DNA from 4 places in the Streptomyces sp. NPDC002889 genome. Region 1 is predicted to be linked to each of the others. Evidence: riboswitches for the same ligand, from Rfam matches in the RefSeq annotation. Region 1 holds a riboswitch; each other region holds the start of a gene.

Region 1 (4,464 bases):
CTGGCCCGCGCTCGCGGTCATGGAGGAGAGGTGGGCGTACCAGACCTCGCTGCCGTCCTCGAGCTCGAGGACGATGCGGTAACCGTAGGAGCCGGACCAGGCCGCCGACTTGACGGTGCCGCTGTGCACGGCCTTGACCGGGGTGCCGGTCGGCGCGGCGAAGTCCAGGCCGGTGTGCTGGCCGGAGGACCACATGGAGCCGGACTCGCCGTAGGTGGAGGTGATCGTGTACGAGGAGGTCGGCAGCGAGTAGCTCGCGGCGAGCTTGGCGAGGCGCTCGGCCTCCGCCTTGGCCTCCGCGGCCTCCTCGGCCTTGCGCTTCTCCTCCGCGGCCTTGGCCTCCGCCGTGCTCTGCTGCTTCGCCGCCTCGGCGGCGGCCTGCTCGGCGGCGGTCTTCTCCGCGGCCGCCTTCGCCTCGGCGTCCGCCTCGGCCTGCTGCTGCTCGGCCTGCGCGAGGATCCTGGCGCGCAGCGCCTCTCCCGCACCCGCCTTCTGCTCGGCCTCTGCTCCGTCGCCGCTGTCGACGGCGGTCGTCAGCGCGCTGAGGGGGGCGGTGTTCTCGTTCCCGTAGCCGGTGTCCGAGTCGTCGGACATCAAGGAGCCCACGCCCGGAATGGACTTGGCGTCGGGGAGCTTGTCCGCGATCGAGTCGGGAAGGGATATGGAGACCGCCGGCTTGTCCTGTGCGGTGGCCATGCCGCCCGCGCCGACCGCGGCGATCACGCCGACGCCGAGCACGGTGGAGCTCCGCGCGAGACCGCCGCGCTGCTTGACGACACGGTGCCGGCCGCGCACCGGACGGACGGAGTCCGCGGTGGGGTTCCACTCCTCCCACTCCCGCTCCACCACCTCGTCACCGAAGGGATCAGTTTTGAAGGCGGTTTCGGGGGCAGGCATGTTGGACGCCACGAAGGCGTACTCCTTTCCTTCCTTCTCGCCTACCGGGTTAGCTGACGGGTTCGGAGCAGGAAGGTCTCCTACGGACGCTTCGGCCGCGAACAACACGACAAAAGACGCCCGATTCACCCCAATTGGTGGTTCCCCGGTTCCCTTGCGGAATTCGGCGCGTGCGCACGGCGCCGTCTCTTACGACGGCTGGGACGACCGCGCTGCGTTATCGAACGTTAATAGAGACCAGTACCGGATTCCAAGCCGTTCCGACTGATCATTGACGACTTCGGCCAGGACGTACCGGGACACAACAGGCTGGAATCGGGCGACTTGATCACCCCTCGATCCAGGCCATCTCTCTGACGGTTCGTCAAATGTTATGCGGAGTGATGTCTTTCGATTACACGCCGTGTGCGGCGGCTGTCACGCGCGTCCGGAATTCTCGTCGGTGGCCACCATCGGGACGGTTCTGCGGCGCTCCGGCTGCCCCTCGGCCGGCCGGCCGACCGCCAGCAGTGCCATGTCGTCGTTCGTCCCGCCGCCCGTGTGCCGCCGCACGTCCTCGACGAGCGTGTCCAGCAGTTCCTCGGGCCCGGAGAACTGCCGCCCGCGCAGCCGCGCACCGGGGTCGTAGAACACCCCGTCCGCATCGCGCGCCTCGGACAGCCCGTCGGTGTAGAGCAGGAGTGTGGCCCCCGCCGGCAGCGGATACTCCTCCGCCCGGTCCGGCCACCGGTCCAGCTCCCCCATCCCCAGCGGCAGCGAGGCCGCCGACGGCACCAGGCTCTCCAGCTCCCCGTCGGCGTGCAGCAGCAGCGGATCCGGATGGCCGCGGTTCACCAGCAGCACCACGTCCCCGTCGCGGCCGATCTCGCCCAGTACGGCGGTGGTGAACCCCTCCATCGCATCGAGCTCCTCTCCCCGGGCCGCCTCGCGCGCCAGCGCCCGGTCCAGCCGCTGGGCCACGCCCTCCAGGGAGCGCTCCTGCTCGGCCGCTTCCCGGAACGCCCCGATGAGGATGGCCACAGCCGCCACCGCCCCCATCCCCTTGCCGCGTACGTCCCCGACGATCAGCCGTACCCCGTGCGGGGTCTCCTGCACGGCGAACAGGTCACCGCCGATGGCCGCATCCGCCTGCGCCGCCTCGTACCGGGCGGCGACCCGCAGCCCGTCGATACGGTCGGACGGGGGCGGCAGCACGGCACGCTGCGCGGTCTCGGCGATCACGCGGGCGGAGGCGAGCCGCTCGCCACTGCGGCGTACGACCCGATTGATGAGCAGGGCGAGCCCCGAGACGGTCACCACCGTGCTCACCTCGGTGTACGAGGTGATCTCCCCGATGGACTGGTTGTAGAAATGCAGGCCGGTCACACCCATGATCGCCGCGATCCCGGTCAGCAGGGTCGCGTACCAGGTGAAGAGCGGGGCCGCGAGCAGCGGGGCCGCCGCGAACATCGGCACCGCGGTGAACCGGGGCGGGGTCAGCAGATCGAAGACCACCCCACCGACGATCATCAGCGCGGGCAGCGCGCGGACGATGCGCTGAGCGCTGTAGATGCTGCCCTGCTCTCGCCCCAAGATCGCTCTCCTGCCCGGTCCGCCCTCGGCTGCGGACGGTACCGCGCTCTGACCAGGCTCTCGGCAGCCGCGCCGTACAGCGGCGCACCGTCGTCCGACCGGGCGACACCGAGTCCCGGACACGACAACGGCCCGGTTCCGATCTCATCGATCGGAACCGGGCCACTGCCTGCAGTAGCGGGGACAGGATTTGAACCTGCGACCTCTGGGTTATGAGCCCAGCGAGCTACCGAGCTGCTCCACCCCGCGTCGGTAAACACAACCTTACGCCATCCGGAACGTGGTCCCGACCATTTTCCGGCCGCAGGGCGATCTCACCCCCAATTACTGTCACATCGACCCCCTCCTGTCCGTCATTGCTATGACGGACAGCGACGAGGAGACGTGGACGATGAACGAGACCGAGTTCCTGGCGGAGCGCTTCGAGGAGCACCGTACGCATCTGCGGGCGGTCGCCTACCGGATGCTCGGCTCGCTGAGCGAGGCGGACGACGCGGTGCAGGAGGCCTGGCTGCGCCTCAGCCGCACCGACACCGAGCGCGTCGAGAACCTCGGCGGCTGGCTCACCACGGTGGTCGGCCGGGTCTGCCTGGACATGCTGCGCTCGCGCGTGTCCCGGCGCGAGGAGCCGATGGACGTGCGTCTGCCCGAGCCGATCGTCAGCTGCGCGGACGCGGTCGACCCGGAGCACGAGGTGCTGCTGGCCGACTCGGTCGGTCTCGCCCTGCTCGTGGTGCTCGAGACACTGGCGCCCGCGGAGCGTCTCGCGTTCGTACTGCACGACATGTTCGCGGTGCCGTTCGACGAGATCGCCCCCGTCGTGGGCCGTACACCGGCGGCGGCCCGTCAGCTCGCCAGCCGTGCCCGCCGCCGGGTCCAGGGCTCGGCCCCTGCCCCCGACCCCGACCCCGCGCTGCAGCAGGAGGTCGTGGCGGCGTTCCTCACCGCGGCCCGCGGGGGCGAGTTCGACGCGCTCGTCGCCGTACTCGACCCGGACGTCGTGCTCCGCTCCGACGGCGGCACGTTCCGCCCGGGCGCGGTGGTCCACGGCGCCGCGGCGGTGGCCGGCCGGGCGATCACCTTCGCCCGCTTCGCCGAGACCGCGCGACCGGCGCTGGTCAACGGAGCGGCGGGCGTGGTCGCGGCGGCGGGCGGCAAGCCGCTGTCGGTCATGGCGTTCACGGTCACCGGCGGCAGGATCGTCGAGATCGACATCCTCAACGACCCGGAGCGCCTGGCCCGCCTGGACCTGACGTTCCTGACCGGCTGAGGGGCAAGGCGCACTGAGCCCCCCGTCCGCCCGGCGGCACGCCCGGCGGACGGACGGCCGGGGCAGCCCGCTGTCGCGCGGCCGTCCCGGGCCAGGTCCGCTCCCCTCCGGACCTGTCGGCTCGCCCGCCTACTGCTGCCCGATCCAGAGGTCCGGGCCGAACACCTCGTAGTGGATCGCCCGGGCGGGCACACCCCGGCGCAGCAGGTCCCCGCGCACCGCGCGCATGAACGGCAGCGGACCACAGAGGTAGGCCGTCAGGCTCTCCGGCAGATCCAGTGTGCCGACGTCCGCCCGGCCCGCCTCCGCCTCCGGCTCAAGGTCGCCGGGCTCCTCGTAGAAGAGGTGCAGCCTTGCATGCGGGTGCGCCTCGACGAGCCGGCGCAGCTCGTCCCGGTGGGCATGGTCCGCGGGACCGCGGTCGGCGTGGAGCACGGTCACGGGGCGGCCCGATCCGGTGGCGGTCAGGTGGTCGAGCATGGCCAGCAGGGGCGTACTGCCGATACCGGCGGACGCCAGGAGCAGCGGGCCGTCGTCTTCGCGCAGCACCAGGTCACCGAACGGGACGGACACGTTCAACACATCGCCCGCCCGGGCGTGTTCGTGCAGCCATGACGAGACCTCACCCTCAGGGCCCGCCCCGCCCCGCACGCGCTTGACGGTGATGCGCCACTGCGACCGACCGGGCGCGGCGGAGAGGCTGTACTGGCGGATCTGCCGTGCTC
Region 2 (4,464 bases), on a different contig from region 1:
GGCAGCCAGGCGGTGGGACGAGCCCATCGAGCACCGACGCCAAGAACGCCCGTGCCCTCCAGGCCCGCTCGACCGCCGGGGGCGAGGCAACCCGCCACTTCGTTGCAACGTCAACCAGCTGAGGCGAAGAGGAGCAGTGAGGAAAACAATTCGAGATCGGCAGCAGGGCCCAGTGATTCGGATTCGCTCGGCGGGTCATGCTGACGCCGAAAGGCTTGAGCGGTCCGGGGTTCTGCCGGGTGGTGAGGCGAGCTGCGGCCTTGGCCGAGCTGGCTGAGTCCGGCATGGGCGTGATCTGGTCGGGGCCGGGTGCGGAGCGCATCAGCGCTTGGATGTGATCGGCGTCCAGGGACCGGAGCAGGGCATTGCCGTGCGTTGTCGGGCGGTGTGGTTCGACGGGGCGATTCTCATCGATCTGTCGCAGACGACAGGTTGACGACAGATCGATGAGAATCCGACAGATCTGAAGCGGCCCTACACGTTCCGTGACCCGTCAGGCGGGGCGGACGCTGCCGTAGATCGGCATGTAGAAGATGGACTCCTCGCGGACGTTCGCACCCGGCTTGGGCGCGTGGATCATCTTGCCGTCGCCGATGTAGATGCCGACGTGGCTGATGTCGTCGTAGAAGAAGACCAGGTCTCCGGGGAGCAGGTCGCCCGTCGCGACGCGCTCGCCGACCTTCACCTGGTCCCAGGTGGTGCGCGGCAGCTGGACACCGGCCGCCTTCCAGGCCGCCTGGGTCAGGCCCGAGCAGTCGTAGGAGCTGGGGCCGGTCGCGCCCCAGACGTACGGCTTGCCGATCTGGGCGCGGGCGAAGGCCAGGACCTTGTCGGCCTTGGCCGCGTAGCTGCCGTCGGCCGTGCCCGTGCCCGTGCCGGTACCCGTCCCGGCCCCCGCACCCGTGCCCGTGTCGTTCTGCTGCTCCTGCTCCTGCCGCTCGGCCTCCGCCTCGGCGCGGGCCTTGGCCTCCGCCTTGGCCTGCGCCTCGGCCTTGCGGCGCGCCTCCTCTTCCTTCTGGCGCTCGATCTCCGCGAGCCGAGCCTTCTCCTGCGCGGTCAGCGTCGACAGCAGCTCGCGCGCCTCGGCGAGCTTCGACTGGACGGTCTTCTTGCTCGCGCGCAGCGCCTGCTGGGACTCGGTGAGCGACGCGAGGCTCTTCGTCGCCTCCACCCGCTGCTCGGCGGCCGCTGCCCGCTCGGTCTCGTACGCGTCGATCGTCTCGCGCTGCTGGTCCGTCATACGGTCCATCAGCTGGGTCTGGTCGAAGTACGCCTGGGGGCTGTCCGCGAACAGCAGCGCGGCGGTCGGGGTGACCGCGCCCGTGCGGTACTGCGCGGCCGCGTAGTTGCCGAGGGCGCGACGGGACTCGTTCAGCTTGTCCGTGCGCTCGGCCGCGTCGTCGAGCAGCCGGCCGACCTCGCGGCGCTTGTCGTCCGTGGCCTCTTTCGCCTTGTTGTAGGTCTGGGTCGCGGTGCCGGCCTGCCGGTACAGGTCGTCGACCTTCTTCTGCACCTCCTCGATGGAGGGCTTCGGCTCGGCGGGCGTGGCGTTGGCGCTCTGCGTGGACAGGAGAGTGACACCGGCGAGGGCGGCCGTCGTGAACCCGACGGCGGGTGAGGTTTTCGCAGTACGGCTGCGGGGTTTGCGATGCGACGCCAAGGCCGACATCTCCTTCTTCCGTGGACCGCCTACCGGGTTAGCTGCCGGGTTCGGGCGCAACGGAAGACGCCCTACGGGCCGGTGGAACGTGGCCCGATTCACCCCAGTTGTGCGTGTTGGGTCCCCGGTTCCGAACTTCCTTGCGAAAAGCCCGAATTCGGCGCAGGTTGCCCGATGTGACGTGGGTCGCCAGGGGGGTACGGGCCGCCTGGGGGAGCACGCTAGCCAACTCGTGCGGTTGCTGGGAAGGTTGATGTTCGAAATGTCCGATACATTTTCGTGACCTTGCCCGGGGGGTGGGTGGCGCGCGGCCCGGGTAAGCGGCACGACCCTCGCCGGATCCTCCACATTCCGCCGGGGCGTGGTGCCCGGGCCCGTGTGCAGGCCTCCCCCGGGCGTGAGCGTGGGTACGTCACCCCCCGGCCGCCCCGTCCGTACGCCCGGTCGCGTACCGCGCCCGGCAGCGGATACCGGCCGGATCCGGATGGCGGCCACGTCTGTCGGTGCGGCCGCCTAGACTCGTAGAGCGATGAGCAGCCTCTTTGACGACAGCTTCCTGGCAGACCTCCAGCCCCAGGCGGAGGAGCACCCGCCGCCCCCCGAGGACGCGGCCCCGGAGCCGGTTCCGGACGACCTCTTCGAGGGTGCCTTCGACGTGCCCCCGGCCCGGGACGGGTACTACCGCGACGGCGCCCCGCGCCCCGTCCTGGACCCGTCCGCCCTGCTGGAGGGGCTGAACGAACAACAGGGTGCCGCCGTCGTGCACACGGGCTCCCCGCTGCTGATCGTCGCCGGAGCCGGCTCCGGCAAGACCCGGGTGCTGACCCACCGGATCGCGCATCTGCTGGGGACGCGCAGCGTCCACCCCGGCCAGATACTGGCGATCACCTTCACCAACAAGGCCGCCGGCGAGATGAAGGAGCGCGTCGAGCAGCTCGTCGGCCCGCGCGCCAACGCCATGTGGGTCATGACGTTCCACAGCGCGTGCGTCCGCATCCTGCGCCGCGAGTCCAAGAAGCTGGGCTTCACCTCGTCGTTCTCGATCTACGACGCGGCGGACTCCAAGCGGCTCATGGCCCTGGTCTGCCGTGACCTCGACCTGGACCCGAAGAAGTTCCCGCCGAAGTCCTTCAGCGCCAAGATCTCGAACCTGAAGAACGAGCTGATCGACGAGGAGACCTTCGCGGACCGGGCTGCCGACGGTTTCGAGAAGACGCTCGCCGAGGCGTACCGGATGTACCAGGCACGGCTGCGCGAGGCCAATGCCCTGGACTTCGACGACATCATCATGACCACCGTCCACCTGCTGCAGGCGTTCCCGGATGTCGCCGAGCACTACCGGCGACGGTTCCGCCACGTCCTGGTGGACGAGTACCAGGACACCAACCACGCTCAGTACACGCTCGTACGCGAACTGGTGGGCAGCGGGTACGAGGACCTGGCGCCGGCCGAGCTGTGCGTCGTCGGCGACGCCGACCAGTCGATCTACGCCTTCCGGGGCGCGACCATCCGCAACATCCTCCAGTTCGAGGAGGACTACCCGGACGCGACCACGATCCTGCTGGAGCAGAACTACCGCTCCACCCAGACGATCCTCTCCGCGGCCAATGCCGTCATCGAGCGCAACGAGAGCCGCCGCCCCAAGAACCTGTGGACGAACGCCGGAGCAGGGGCCCAGATCACCGGCTATGTCGCGGACACCGAGCACGACGAGGCCCAGTTCGTCGCCGACGAGATCGACCGGCTCACCGACGCCGGCGACGCCAAGGCGGGCGACGTCGCCGTCTTCTACCGGACCAACGCCCAGTCCCGAGTCTTCGAAGAGATCTTCATCCGCGTCGGCCTGCCGTACAAGGTCGTCGGAGGAGTGCGCTTCTACGAGCGCAAGGAGGTCCGGGACGTGCTCGCGTATCTGCGTGTCCTGGCCAACCCCGAGGACAACGTGCCGCTGCGCCGCATCCTCAACGTGCCCAAGCGGGGCATCGGCGAGCGCGCCGAGGCGATGGTCGACGCCCTCGCGCTCCGCGAGAAGATCACCTTCCCGCAGGCGCTGCGGCGCGTGGACGAGGCATACGGCATGGCGGCCCGTTCGGCCAACGCCGTCAAGCGGTTCAACGTGCTGATGGAGGAGCTGCGTACGGTCGTCGAGTCCGGTGCCGGACCCGCCACCGTCCTCGAGGCCGTCCTGGAGCGCACGGGCTATCTCGCCGAGCTGCAGGCATCCACCGACCCGCAGGACGAGACCCGTATCGAGAACCTCCAGGAACTGGCCGCCGTGGCGCTCGAGTTCGAGCAGGAGCGGGGGCAGGAGGAAGGCTCGGGCACGCTCGCCGAGTTCCTCGAGAAGGTGGCGCTCGTCGCCGACTCCGACCAGATCCCGGACGAGGACGAGGAGGGCTCGGGCGTCATCACGCTGATGACGCTGCACACCGCCAAGGGGCTCGAGTTCCCCGTCGTGTTCCTGACCGGTATGGAGGACGGCGTCTTCCCGCACATGCGGGCGCTGGGCCAGGCCAAGGAGCTGGAGGAGGAGCGCAGACTGGCGTACGTCGGCATCACGCGCGCCCGCGAGCGCCTGTACCTGACGCGCTCGTCGATGCGCAGCGCCTGGGGGCAGCCCTCGTACAACCCGCCTTCGCGCTTCCTCGAGGAGATCCCCGGAGCGCACCTGGACTGGAAGCGTACGGGTCCGATGGCCGCGCCCGCCGGTCCGACGTCGGGTATCGCCTCGTCGCTGTCGTCCACGCGCTCGCGCGGGGGCGCCTCGGGGTTCGCCACGCGACGTACGACCGACAAGCCGGTGA
Region 3 (4,464 bases), on a different contig from region 1:
CCGCTCGGGACGGGGCACTACATCGCCGAGACGGACCTGACCGCCGGCGCGACCCGCGCCGAGCGGTCGTTCACGACCGGCGACTGGCAGCGGCTGCAGGCCCTGAGAGCGCGGTACGACCCGGATGGCGTCTTCCACTCCTACCTGACGCCCTGACGCCCCGCCTGCGTGGGGCCGGCGCCCGGCCCCGGTTGTGTCCCGACGCCATGCCGTCCGTCGGGGTGCATGGGAAGTCCGCCCGGGTGAGTGGGCGTGCATGCCCTCGAGGCCGTCGCCACCGGGCGGGGCGATCGGCACGGCCGGGGTCGGGCCCCCGGGCGGCACAGGCATGCGGTACCGCGGGGTCGAGAACCGCGCGCCGGGGACAGCCTGCCGCTGAAACCATCGACGGTCACCGGGACGCCTTGGACACGCCCCCGACGGCTGCGCGGATCCCACCGGCCGCGGAGCGCCGCTCCCGGGCACCGTGCGGGGCGTCGCGTGAGTGTCCTGCGTGAACCGCGCGCCTCCCCCTCTCGTAATGTCTGAATTGCCCGACTATGCCCATGCGTGGACAACCCGGGGAAATCCCTTGTATGAGATGAACTGTCCGAATTTCATCATGGAGTCCATATAGTGGCTTGTTGCGCGGCTTGTTCGTTTTCTGGGGCGGTGTCACCGGGTGATCGATTCCTGTCGTTGTCAGTGATATCGGTCACGGACGCACGGAGTGGCCGGTATTGCCCCCCGCCCAGTTCCTGTCTACGGAAAGACAGTTGAGCCGCGCGGTATCGAATGGATCACGGAAATTCCCCGCCCGAAGCATCATGCGGATTGCTCCGTGGAATTCAGGTCTTGTTCCGCCTCTGCAATCTCGCTTACGGTCACCCTCAATCCGGGTGGACCGCCGAATCCTGCCGCCGTCCGGAAACCGCACCCACTCACGCACGGCAGGAGCGGGGAACCCAGGTAAGCCGCCGATCCGGATTAAGGAACGGCTCGGGGTGAAGTCGCGATGCATATTGCGGCCGGGCATCTCCAGCCCGAACCCGACAGCTCACCTCGCAGGCGAAGGAGAGGAATTGTCATGCCTGCAAAGGGTAAGCACCGCCGTCCCAAGTCCGGTCCGCTCTCCCGGGGTTTCGTCGCGGCGGGTACCGGAGGTGCCGCGCTCGCCCTCCCGATGCTGGGAGCGACCGCTGCCGGCGCGGCGCAGCCGACGACGGCCGTCACCGTCGAAAAGGCTGCAGCGCCGACCGTTGTCGTCGCCACGCAGGTAGCCGCGCAGAAGATCAGGCCGATCACTTACTCCGTGGTCACCGGGGATTCTCTTTACAAGATCGCAGGCGATCATTCCCTGAGCGGCGGCTGGAAGAAGCTGTACAAGGACAACCGGAAGGCCGTCGGCGACAATCCCTCGCTGATTCATCCCGGTCTCAAGCTGACGGTCGGAGCGAAGGCCAAGGCCGAGGCACCGGCCAAGCCCGCCACGGACCGCCCGTCCTCGGCGGCTCCTTCCAAGGCGTCCCCCAAGGCGCCTTCCTCCTCGGAGCGAGCCGAACGGGCAGGCCGCTCCGAGCGGAAGAGCGCACCGTCCGCCGAGAGTGGTGCCGCCGCCCCGCAGTCCGCGCCGACGTACTCCAACGACCTCGACGGCTGGATCAAGGAATCGCTGGACATCATGGCCCGGCACGGGATTCCCGGCACCTACGAGGGCATCCACCGGAACGTCATGCGCGAGTCCTCGGGCAATCCGCTGGCGATCAACAACTGGGACTCCAACGCAGCGGCCGGAACGCCGTCCAAGGGCCTCCTGCAGGTCATCGATCCGACCTTCCGCGCCTATCATGTCCCCGGTACGTCGATGGACAGCTTCGACCCGGTCGCCAACATCACGGCCGCGTGCAACTACGCCGCCGCCCGTTACGGCTCGATCGACAATGTGAACGGGCCCTACTGATCTGTGACTCCGGGCCGGGACGCGGCCGGAGAGGGCCGGCGATCGTCCGGCCGGCCGACCAGCATGCATGCCCGGGGCTCGGGGGACCCCGGGCATCGCGGTTTCCTGCCACAGTCCTCACCCGTACGGGTGGGGCAGGGTGCGCGACCAGGCGCTCTGCCGGTCAATGGAAGGGCGATGGAGCCTGACTATGCCGCAGCTTTGCTGCACGCCCTGTTCACACAGCCGCCGATCGGTCTGCACGTGCTGGACCCGGAGCTGCGGATCCTGCGGTTCAACGTCGGTGCGCCGGGTGCCCGGGGCATCGACCAGCGGGACGTGGTGGGCCGCTCCTGGCAGGAGCTGGGACTGGTCGCGGACGATGTTATTCGCATGCTCCACGGCGTACTGGAGACCGGGGAGCCGGTCAATGACTTCCGGCACCGTGGCCGCCTGCCCGGCGCCGACGAGGACCGGGTGTGGTCGGTCTCGGCATTCCGCCTGCAGGACGACGACGGCCGTGTCCTGGGAGTCGCCGCCACGGTGGTCGACATCACGGAGCGGGATCGTGCGCAGCGGCGTCTGGAGCTGCTGTACCGGGCGGGTGAGCGGATCGGCACCACCCTCGATGTGTTCCGTACGGCTCAGGAACTCGCCGACGCCGCCGTGCCCGAGCTGGCCGATGCGGCGGCTGTCGAGATCCTCGACCCCGTGCTGCACGGCGAGGCTCCCGCGCCCGGGCCACAGCTCGGGCAGGTCACGGTGCGCCGGGCAGGGTTCCGGGCGGCCGAGGGGGTCTCCGTCCGGGTCGCCCACGAGATCGGGGACGTCAGAGTGATGCGGTTCGGCACCCCGTACTCCCAGGCCATGAGCGATCTGCGGCCTCGTCTCGTACGCGCGCTGCGCGCCGACGACGCGTGGCTGCTCCGGGACCCGGCCCAAGCGGAGCTGGTGCGGGAGACGGGCACGCACTCACTCATCACGGTCCCGCTCGCGGCCCGCGGGGTGGTGCTCGGGATCGCGGCCTTCTACCGTACGAGAGGCTCGCCGCCCTTCGACGACGCCGACCTCGGCCTCGCCGTGGACCTGGTGACCAGGGCCGCGGTGTGCGTCGACAACGCGCGTCACTACTCACGCGAGCACACCCTCGCCCGTCTCACCCAGCGCGCACTCGTTCCGGCCCGTCTGCCCGTACACACGGCCGTGGAGACCGCGTACACGTATCTGCCGGTGGCCTCCGGTGGCGCCTGGTACGACGTCATTCCGGTGTCCGGTGCGCGGGTGGCACTCGTGGCAGGCGATGTGTCCGGGCACGGCATGCGCTCCGTGACCACGATGGGACGGCTGCGTACGGCGGTCAGTGCCTTCGCCGCCATGGATCTTCAGCCCGACGAGCTCCTCGAACGCCTCCACGACCTCACCTCGCAACTCGCGAGCGAGTACCTGCCCGGGCAGGGCCCCGGCGAGCCGCGGCTGACGGCCACCTGTCTCTATATGGTCTACGACCCCGTCACCCGCAGCTGTGCGCTGGCCCGGGCAGGCCACCCTCCACCGATCCTCTCCCTTCCCGACGGCGCGGTGGGGACCATCGACGTCGAGGAGGGGACGAGCCTTGGCCGGGGTGTTGCCTCGTACACGACGACCTGGGTGGACCTGCCCGAGGGCAGCATCCTCAGCCTTCAGAACATGGGACTGCTCCAAGGCGCCGCGGAAAGCCGGCTGCCCCTGTACCGAGAAGCTCTCACGGAGCCCCCCCACGGCACCCTGCAGGACATGTGCGACACCCTGGTCTCCTCCCTGCTCCCGGAGCCCCCTGACGACGACGCCCTGCTGCTCCTTGCCCGCACGCGCGCACTCGGCCCGGACCAGGTGGCGTCCGTGACGCTGCCCGACAGCGCGGAAAGCGCCGCCGCGGCCCGCCGGTTCGTCAGTCACCGGCTGGCGGACTGGGGGCGTGAGGATCTCGCGTTCGGCACCGAACTCATCGCCAGCGAACTGGTGACCAACGCCCTGCGCTACTCCACCGGCCCGGTCGAACTCCGGTTGATCCGTGGCAACGCCCTGATCTGCGAGGTCTCCGACTCCAGCAGCGCCGCCCCCCATCTGCGGTATGCCGAGGACGACGACGAAGGCGGCCGCGGCCTGTACCTGGTCGCGCAGTTCACCCGGAGCTGGGGCACCCGACGGACCGGGAAGGGCAAGACCATCTGGACAGAGCAGACTCTTGCCTGACGCCGGGACCACGCGGTCGTTCTCCGTCCCCGCCCGCCCGACCGTGGTCCGTTTCTTGTGCCCCCTGAGACGGCCCGCCGGCCGGCCCGGCTTCCGATCGCCGTGGCCCTCTGCTACGCGGGGACGGTCCCGGCCCCGCCGGGCAGGCCGCTCGCGGACGTCGCGGTGCCGGAGGGGTCCGCAACCATGGTCGCGCCACCGGCGCCGCCGGTCGGTTCGGCCGGCTCGAGCAGTCCGGAAGTGGCCAGGAGATATCCGAGTTGGGCCCGGCTGCTGCTGCCGAGCCGCTGGGACACCTTGCGCAGGTGCTCGGC
Region 4 (4,464 bases), on a different contig from region 1:
TGCGCGCCGCAGCCCGCGCGTACCGGGACGCCATCCTGGCGGCAGAGGGCTAGCGCCCGGCACGCGGCCTCCCGGCGCCGGATAACGTCATGGGGTGAACGACGCATCCGCCGCCCCCGAACTCTTCACCTGGGAGTTCGCGACCGACCCGTACCCGGCCTACGCCTGGCTGCGCGAGCACGCCCCCGTGCACCGGACCGCGCTCCCCAGCGGGGTCGAGGCCTGGCTGGTGACCCGGTACGCGGATGCCCGGCAGGCGCTGGCGGACCAGCGGCTGTCCAAGAACCCGGCGCACCACGACGAGCCGGCGCACGCCAAGGGGAAGACGGGCATCCCCGGCGAGCGCAAGGCCGAGCTGATGACGCATCTGCTGAACATCGACCCGCCCGACCACACCAGGCTGCGCCGCCTCGTCTCCAAGGCGTTCACTCCGCGCCGGGTCGCCGAGTTCGCGCCGCGTGTGCAGGAGCTGACCGACCGGCTCATCGACGGCTTCGCAGAGAAGGGGGAGGCCGACCTCATCCATGAGTTCGCCTTCCCTCTGCCCATCTACGCCATCTGCGACATGCTCGGCGTACCCCGCGAGGACCAGGACGACTTCCGCGACTGGGCGGGCATGATGATCCGGCACGGCGGCGGCCCGCGTGGCGGAGTGGCCCGTTCGGTGAAGAAAATGCGGGGATATCTCGCCGAGTTGATCCACCGGAAACGGGAGGAACCGGGCGAAGACCTGATCTCCGGGCTCATCAAGGCGTCGGACCACGGCGAGCACCTCACCGAGAACGAGGCCGCGGCGATGGCCTTCATCCTCCTCTTCGCCGGCTTCGAGACCACCGTCAATCTCATTGGCAACGGTGTGTACGCGCTGCTGCGCAATCCTGTTCAGCGCGAGCGGCTGCAGCGCTCCCTGGATGCGGGCGAGAGCGAGCTGCTGGCGACCGGCGTCGAGGAACTGCTGCGCTACGACGGGCCGGTGGAGCTCGCGACCTGGCGGTTCGCCACCGAGCCGCTCACCATCGGCGGGCAGCCGATCGCGGCGGGCGACCCGGTCCTGGTCGTACTCGCCGCCGCCGACCGTGATCCGGAGCGCTTCGACGACCCGGACACCCTCGACCTCGCCCGGCGGGACAACCCGCATCTGGGGTACGGGCACGGCATCCACTACTGCCTCGGCGCCCCGCTGGCCCGGCTGGAGGGGCAGACCGCGCTTGCCACGCTGCTCAGGAGAATGCCGGACTTGCGGCTTGCGGGGGATCCGGCCGATTTGCGATGGCGTGGGGGGCTCATTATGCGTGGATTGCGCACTCTGCCCGTTGAGTTCACTGCCTCATAGAACTGACGGAGCGTCAATTCTGTGACTTTCACGTGATCTCCGCTGCATCGACTTGTGACTTACATTCGAATGCCGCTACCTTCACCGTCGACTCAGCAGGCACCTGCAGACACGGCAGTAATCAGTAGTCACGCGAAAGGCAACCGCATGCGCTCCGGGAACGGACGGCACCGCCGACCCCGTCAGGCTCCGGCCCTCATCGTCGCGGCGGGGGTGACCGGATCGGCCATCGCGATCCCGCTGCTCGGCGCCGGCGCCGCCTCCGCGGCCGACGCGACCACATGGGACCGCGTCGCCGAGTGCGAGACCGGTGGCATGTGGAGCGCCGACCTCGGCAACGGGTACTACGGCGGACTGCAGTTCACGCAGGAGACCTGGGAGGACTTCGGCGGCACGGCGTACGCGCCGAGCGCCGATCTCGCCAGCCGCTCCCAGCAGATAGCCGTCGCCGAGAAGGTGCTCGAAGCGCAGGGCCCCGCGGCGTGGCCCATGTGCGGCGCGCTCGCGGGGCTGACGGGCGACGACGCCGCGACCGGTGTCGATCCGGGCGTGGATCTGGGAGACGTGGCGACGCCGAAGTCGAGCGCTCCGGCCGCGTCGAAGGCTCCCGAAAGCAAGGCACCGAGCGGCGCTGCGGACGGTCCGGAGCCGTCCGGGTCTCCCAGTGCGGCGGACGAGTCCGATGCGGCCGGGAAGGCGGACACGCCCCTGTATGTTCCCGGGACCCCGGAACCCAGGGACAGCGACGCATCCGGGTTCGACTCGTCCGACGGCGCGACGAGCGGCACCGGCAAGCATCGCGGCGAACCCGCGACGAATGATGACGAAACGGTCAATGCGGACAGTGGGCGTGAAAATGGCCGCCACGCGTCGCGAGGTGACGGTTCGCCACGTGCGGGTGCGGACGCGAGCGCCGATCCCGGCGCGTACACCGTCCAGCCCGGCGACAACCTGTCGGTCATCGCCGACGAGCGTGAAGTGCCCGGCGGCTGGAATGCGATCTACGAAGCCAACGAGGAGACCGTCGGTTCGGACCCGGATCTCATCCTCCCCGGTCAGAACCTTGATCTCGACCTGAAGTAGCGGCAGTTCACGGTCTTATGTCCGTTCTGTGCAAGTGAGACAAGGGTCTCTTTGCTGCAACTGGCGCAAATTACCTGCCAGATCCAGCCATGTCGCCCCCGACCTGCGAAAACGGGACTTTCCCGCCGTCCGGATTGGGTGGTTTTCTCCCCGATGTTCACTCTTTGAACATCGGGGAGAGCTGTGTCTACGGTCTGACCGCTCGCCATTGCGGGCTCCGTCGACCGTCACGCCGAATCCTGCCGTCGGTCGGGGGGAACAGTCGTCGCTCACAGCGCCGAAGGCAGGAGCGGGGGACCCAAGGTAAGTGCCGGGACCGGACGTTGAGAGAGACGGACGGAACCGGCTTGGGGTGAAGCCGCGCGCCAGAACGCGCGGCCGGGCACTCACGGCCCGAACCCGACAGCTCACCTCGCAGGCGTCGGTGAGGAGATGTCCCATGCTGCGCTCCACCCAGGCCAAGCACCGCCGCCCGTCCAAGGCCGCCCGTCTCGCCGCGCTCGTAGGCGTCACCGGTGCCGCCATCGCCGTCCCCGTGCTCGGCGCCACCTCCGCCTCCGCCGCGACCACTTCCGAGTGGGACACCGTCGCCCAGTGCGAGTCCGGCGGCAACTGGTCCATCAACACCGGCAACGGTTACTACGGCGGCCTGCAGTTCTCCGCCTCCACGTGGGCCTCCTACGGCGGCACCGCCTACGCCGCGACCGCCGACCAGGCGTCGAAGTCGCAGCAGATCGAGATCGCCGAGAAGGTCCTCGCGGGCCAGGGCAAGGGCGCGTGGCCGCACTGCGGCGTGGGCCTGTCCAACGCCGCCAACGACGGCGCCGCCGAGGCCCCCAAGCCCGCCCCCGAGCGCGCCGAGGCCCCGGTCACCCGCTCCGAGCGTGCCGCTGCCCCGGCGAAGAAGGCCCCCGAGCCCGTCAAGAAGGGCGACGGCGAGTACAAGGTCAAGGCCGGCGACACCCTGAGCACCATCGCCGAGGCCGAGAAGGTCGAGGGCGGCTGGAAGAAGCTGTTCGACCTGAACAAGGACATCATCGAGGACGCCAACGTGATCCACCCGGGCCAGCAGCTCCACCTGAGCTGACGTTCCGGGGACTCGTGCAGTCCCTCCCGACGGGCTCCCGAAGCCCGGTGGACCCGGCGGACCACCGGCCCGAGGTATCCCGTCCCCCGGTCGCCCCGGTCCGGCGCGCATACCCCCGTACGCGCCGGGCCGGGGCCTTTCCCTTACGGGACCGAGTGCGGCGCGGGCAGGTTACTGGCGGGTAGATCGGCACACTTTGTCCAGTAACCACGGTCTTGATGCCCTTTTTCGTCCCAGGGTGCGGGCATCGGGCAGTCGGCGCCCCGGAGGCGGTTAGGCTCTTGCCGCAAGGCCAATGAGACCCTGCACTACCAGCGTCACATCCCAGAAGGAGATGCTCGTGCCGTCCATCGACGTCGTCGTAGCCCGGGAAATCCTGGACTCCCGAGGCAACCCCACGGTCGAGGTCGAGGTTGGCCTCGACGACGGCAGCACGGGTCGTGCTGCAGTCCCGTCCGGCGCCTCCACCGGTGCGTTCGAGGCCCTCGAGCTTCGCGACGGTGACCCCAACCGTTACCAGGGCAAGGGCGTCGAGAAGGCCGTCCTCGCCGTCATCGAGCAGATCGGCCCGGAGCTCGTCGGCTACGACGCCACCGAGCAGCGGCTGATCGACCAGGCGATGTTCGACCTGGATGCCACCCCGGACAAGTCCTCGCTCGGCGCCAACGCGATCCTCGGCGTCTCGCTCGCCGTGGCCCACGCCGCCTCCGAGGCCTCCGACCTCCCGCTGTTCCGCTACCTCGGCGGGCCGAACGCGCACCTGCTGCCCGTTCCGATGATGAACATCCTGAACGGCGGCTCGCACGCCGACTCCAACGTGGACATCCAGGAGTTCATGATCGCCCCGATCGGCGCGGAGTCCTTCTCCGAGGCCCTGCGCTGGGGCACCGAGGTCTACCACACCCTCAAGAAGGTCCTGAAGCAGAAGGGCCTGTCCACCGGCCTCGGTGACGAGGGCGGC

What was found. A riboswitch is a leader RNA that binds a small molecule or an ion and turns the genes downstream of it on or off. The one in region 1 is predicted to bind cyclic di-AMP.
Region 2: it holds a riboswitch for cyclic di-AMP, as region 1 does, so the genes downstream of both, ACFYWI_RS04245 (NlpC/P60 family protein) here and ACFYWI_RS27925 (M23 family metallopeptidase) in region 1, are expected to answer to the same signal.
Region 3: it holds a riboswitch for cyclic di-AMP, as region 1 does, so the genes downstream of both, ACFYWI_RS11190 (transglycosylase SLT domain-containing protein) here and ACFYWI_RS27925 (M23 family metallopeptidase) in region 1, are expected to answer to the same signal.
Region 4: it holds a riboswitch for cyclic di-AMP, as region 1 does, so the genes downstream of both, ACFYWI_RS24935 (transglycosylase family protein) here and ACFYWI_RS27925 (M23 family metallopeptidase) in region 1, are expected to answer to the same signal.

What each region holds. Positions count from the first base shown of each region.
Region 1 covers NZ_JBIAPT010000021.1:18,747-23,210, forward strand. Annotated here, with positions in the region: gene ACFYWI_RS27925 (M23 family metallopeptidase) at 1-909, opposite strand, end outside; cyclic di-AMP (ydaO/yuaA leader) riboswitch at 921-1,076, opposite strand; gene ACFYWI_RS27930 (PP2C family protein-serine/threonine phosphatase) at 1,315-2,472, opposite strand; tRNA gene ACFYWI_RS27935 (tRNA-Met) at 2,645-2,718, opposite strand; gene sigJ (RNA polymerase sigma factor SigJ) at 2,861-3,739, shown strand; gene ACFYWI_RS27945 (globin domain-containing protein) at 3,869-4,464, opposite strand, start outside.
Region 2 covers NZ_JBIAPT010000002.1:300,369-304,832, forward strand. Annotated here, with positions in the region: gene ACFYWI_RS04245 (NlpC/P60 family protein) at 494-1,669, opposite strand; cyclic di-AMP (ydaO/yuaA leader) riboswitch at 1,672-1,833, opposite strand; gene pcrA (DNA helicase PcrA) at 2,190-4,464, shown strand, end outside.
Region 3 covers NZ_JBIAPT010000006.1:187,909-192,372, reverse strand. Annotated here, with positions in the region: gene ACFYWI_RS11195 (FAD-binding oxidoreductase) at 1-156, shown strand, start outside; cyclic di-AMP (ydaO/yuaA leader) riboswitch at 875-1,065, shown strand; gene ACFYWI_RS11190 (transglycosylase SLT domain-containing protein) at 1,067-1,939, shown strand; gene ACFYWI_RS11185 (SpoIIE family protein phosphatase) at 2,117-4,150, shown strand; gene ACFYWI_RS11180 (LuxR C-terminal-related transcriptional regulator) at 4,264-4,464, opposite strand, start outside.
Region 4 covers NZ_JBIAPT010000017.1:77,439-81,902, forward strand. Annotated here, with positions in the region: gene ACFYWI_RS24920 (nucleoside triphosphate pyrophosphohydrolase) at 1-53, shown strand, start outside; gene ACFYWI_RS24925 (cytochrome P450) at 95-1,333, shown strand; gene ACFYWI_RS24930 (transglycosylase family protein) at 1,481-2,416, shown strand; cyclic di-AMP (ydaO/yuaA leader) riboswitch at 2,682-2,852, shown strand; gene ACFYWI_RS24935 (transglycosylase family protein) at 2,856-3,503, shown strand; gene eno (phosphopyruvate hydratase) at 3,838-4,464, shown strand, end outside.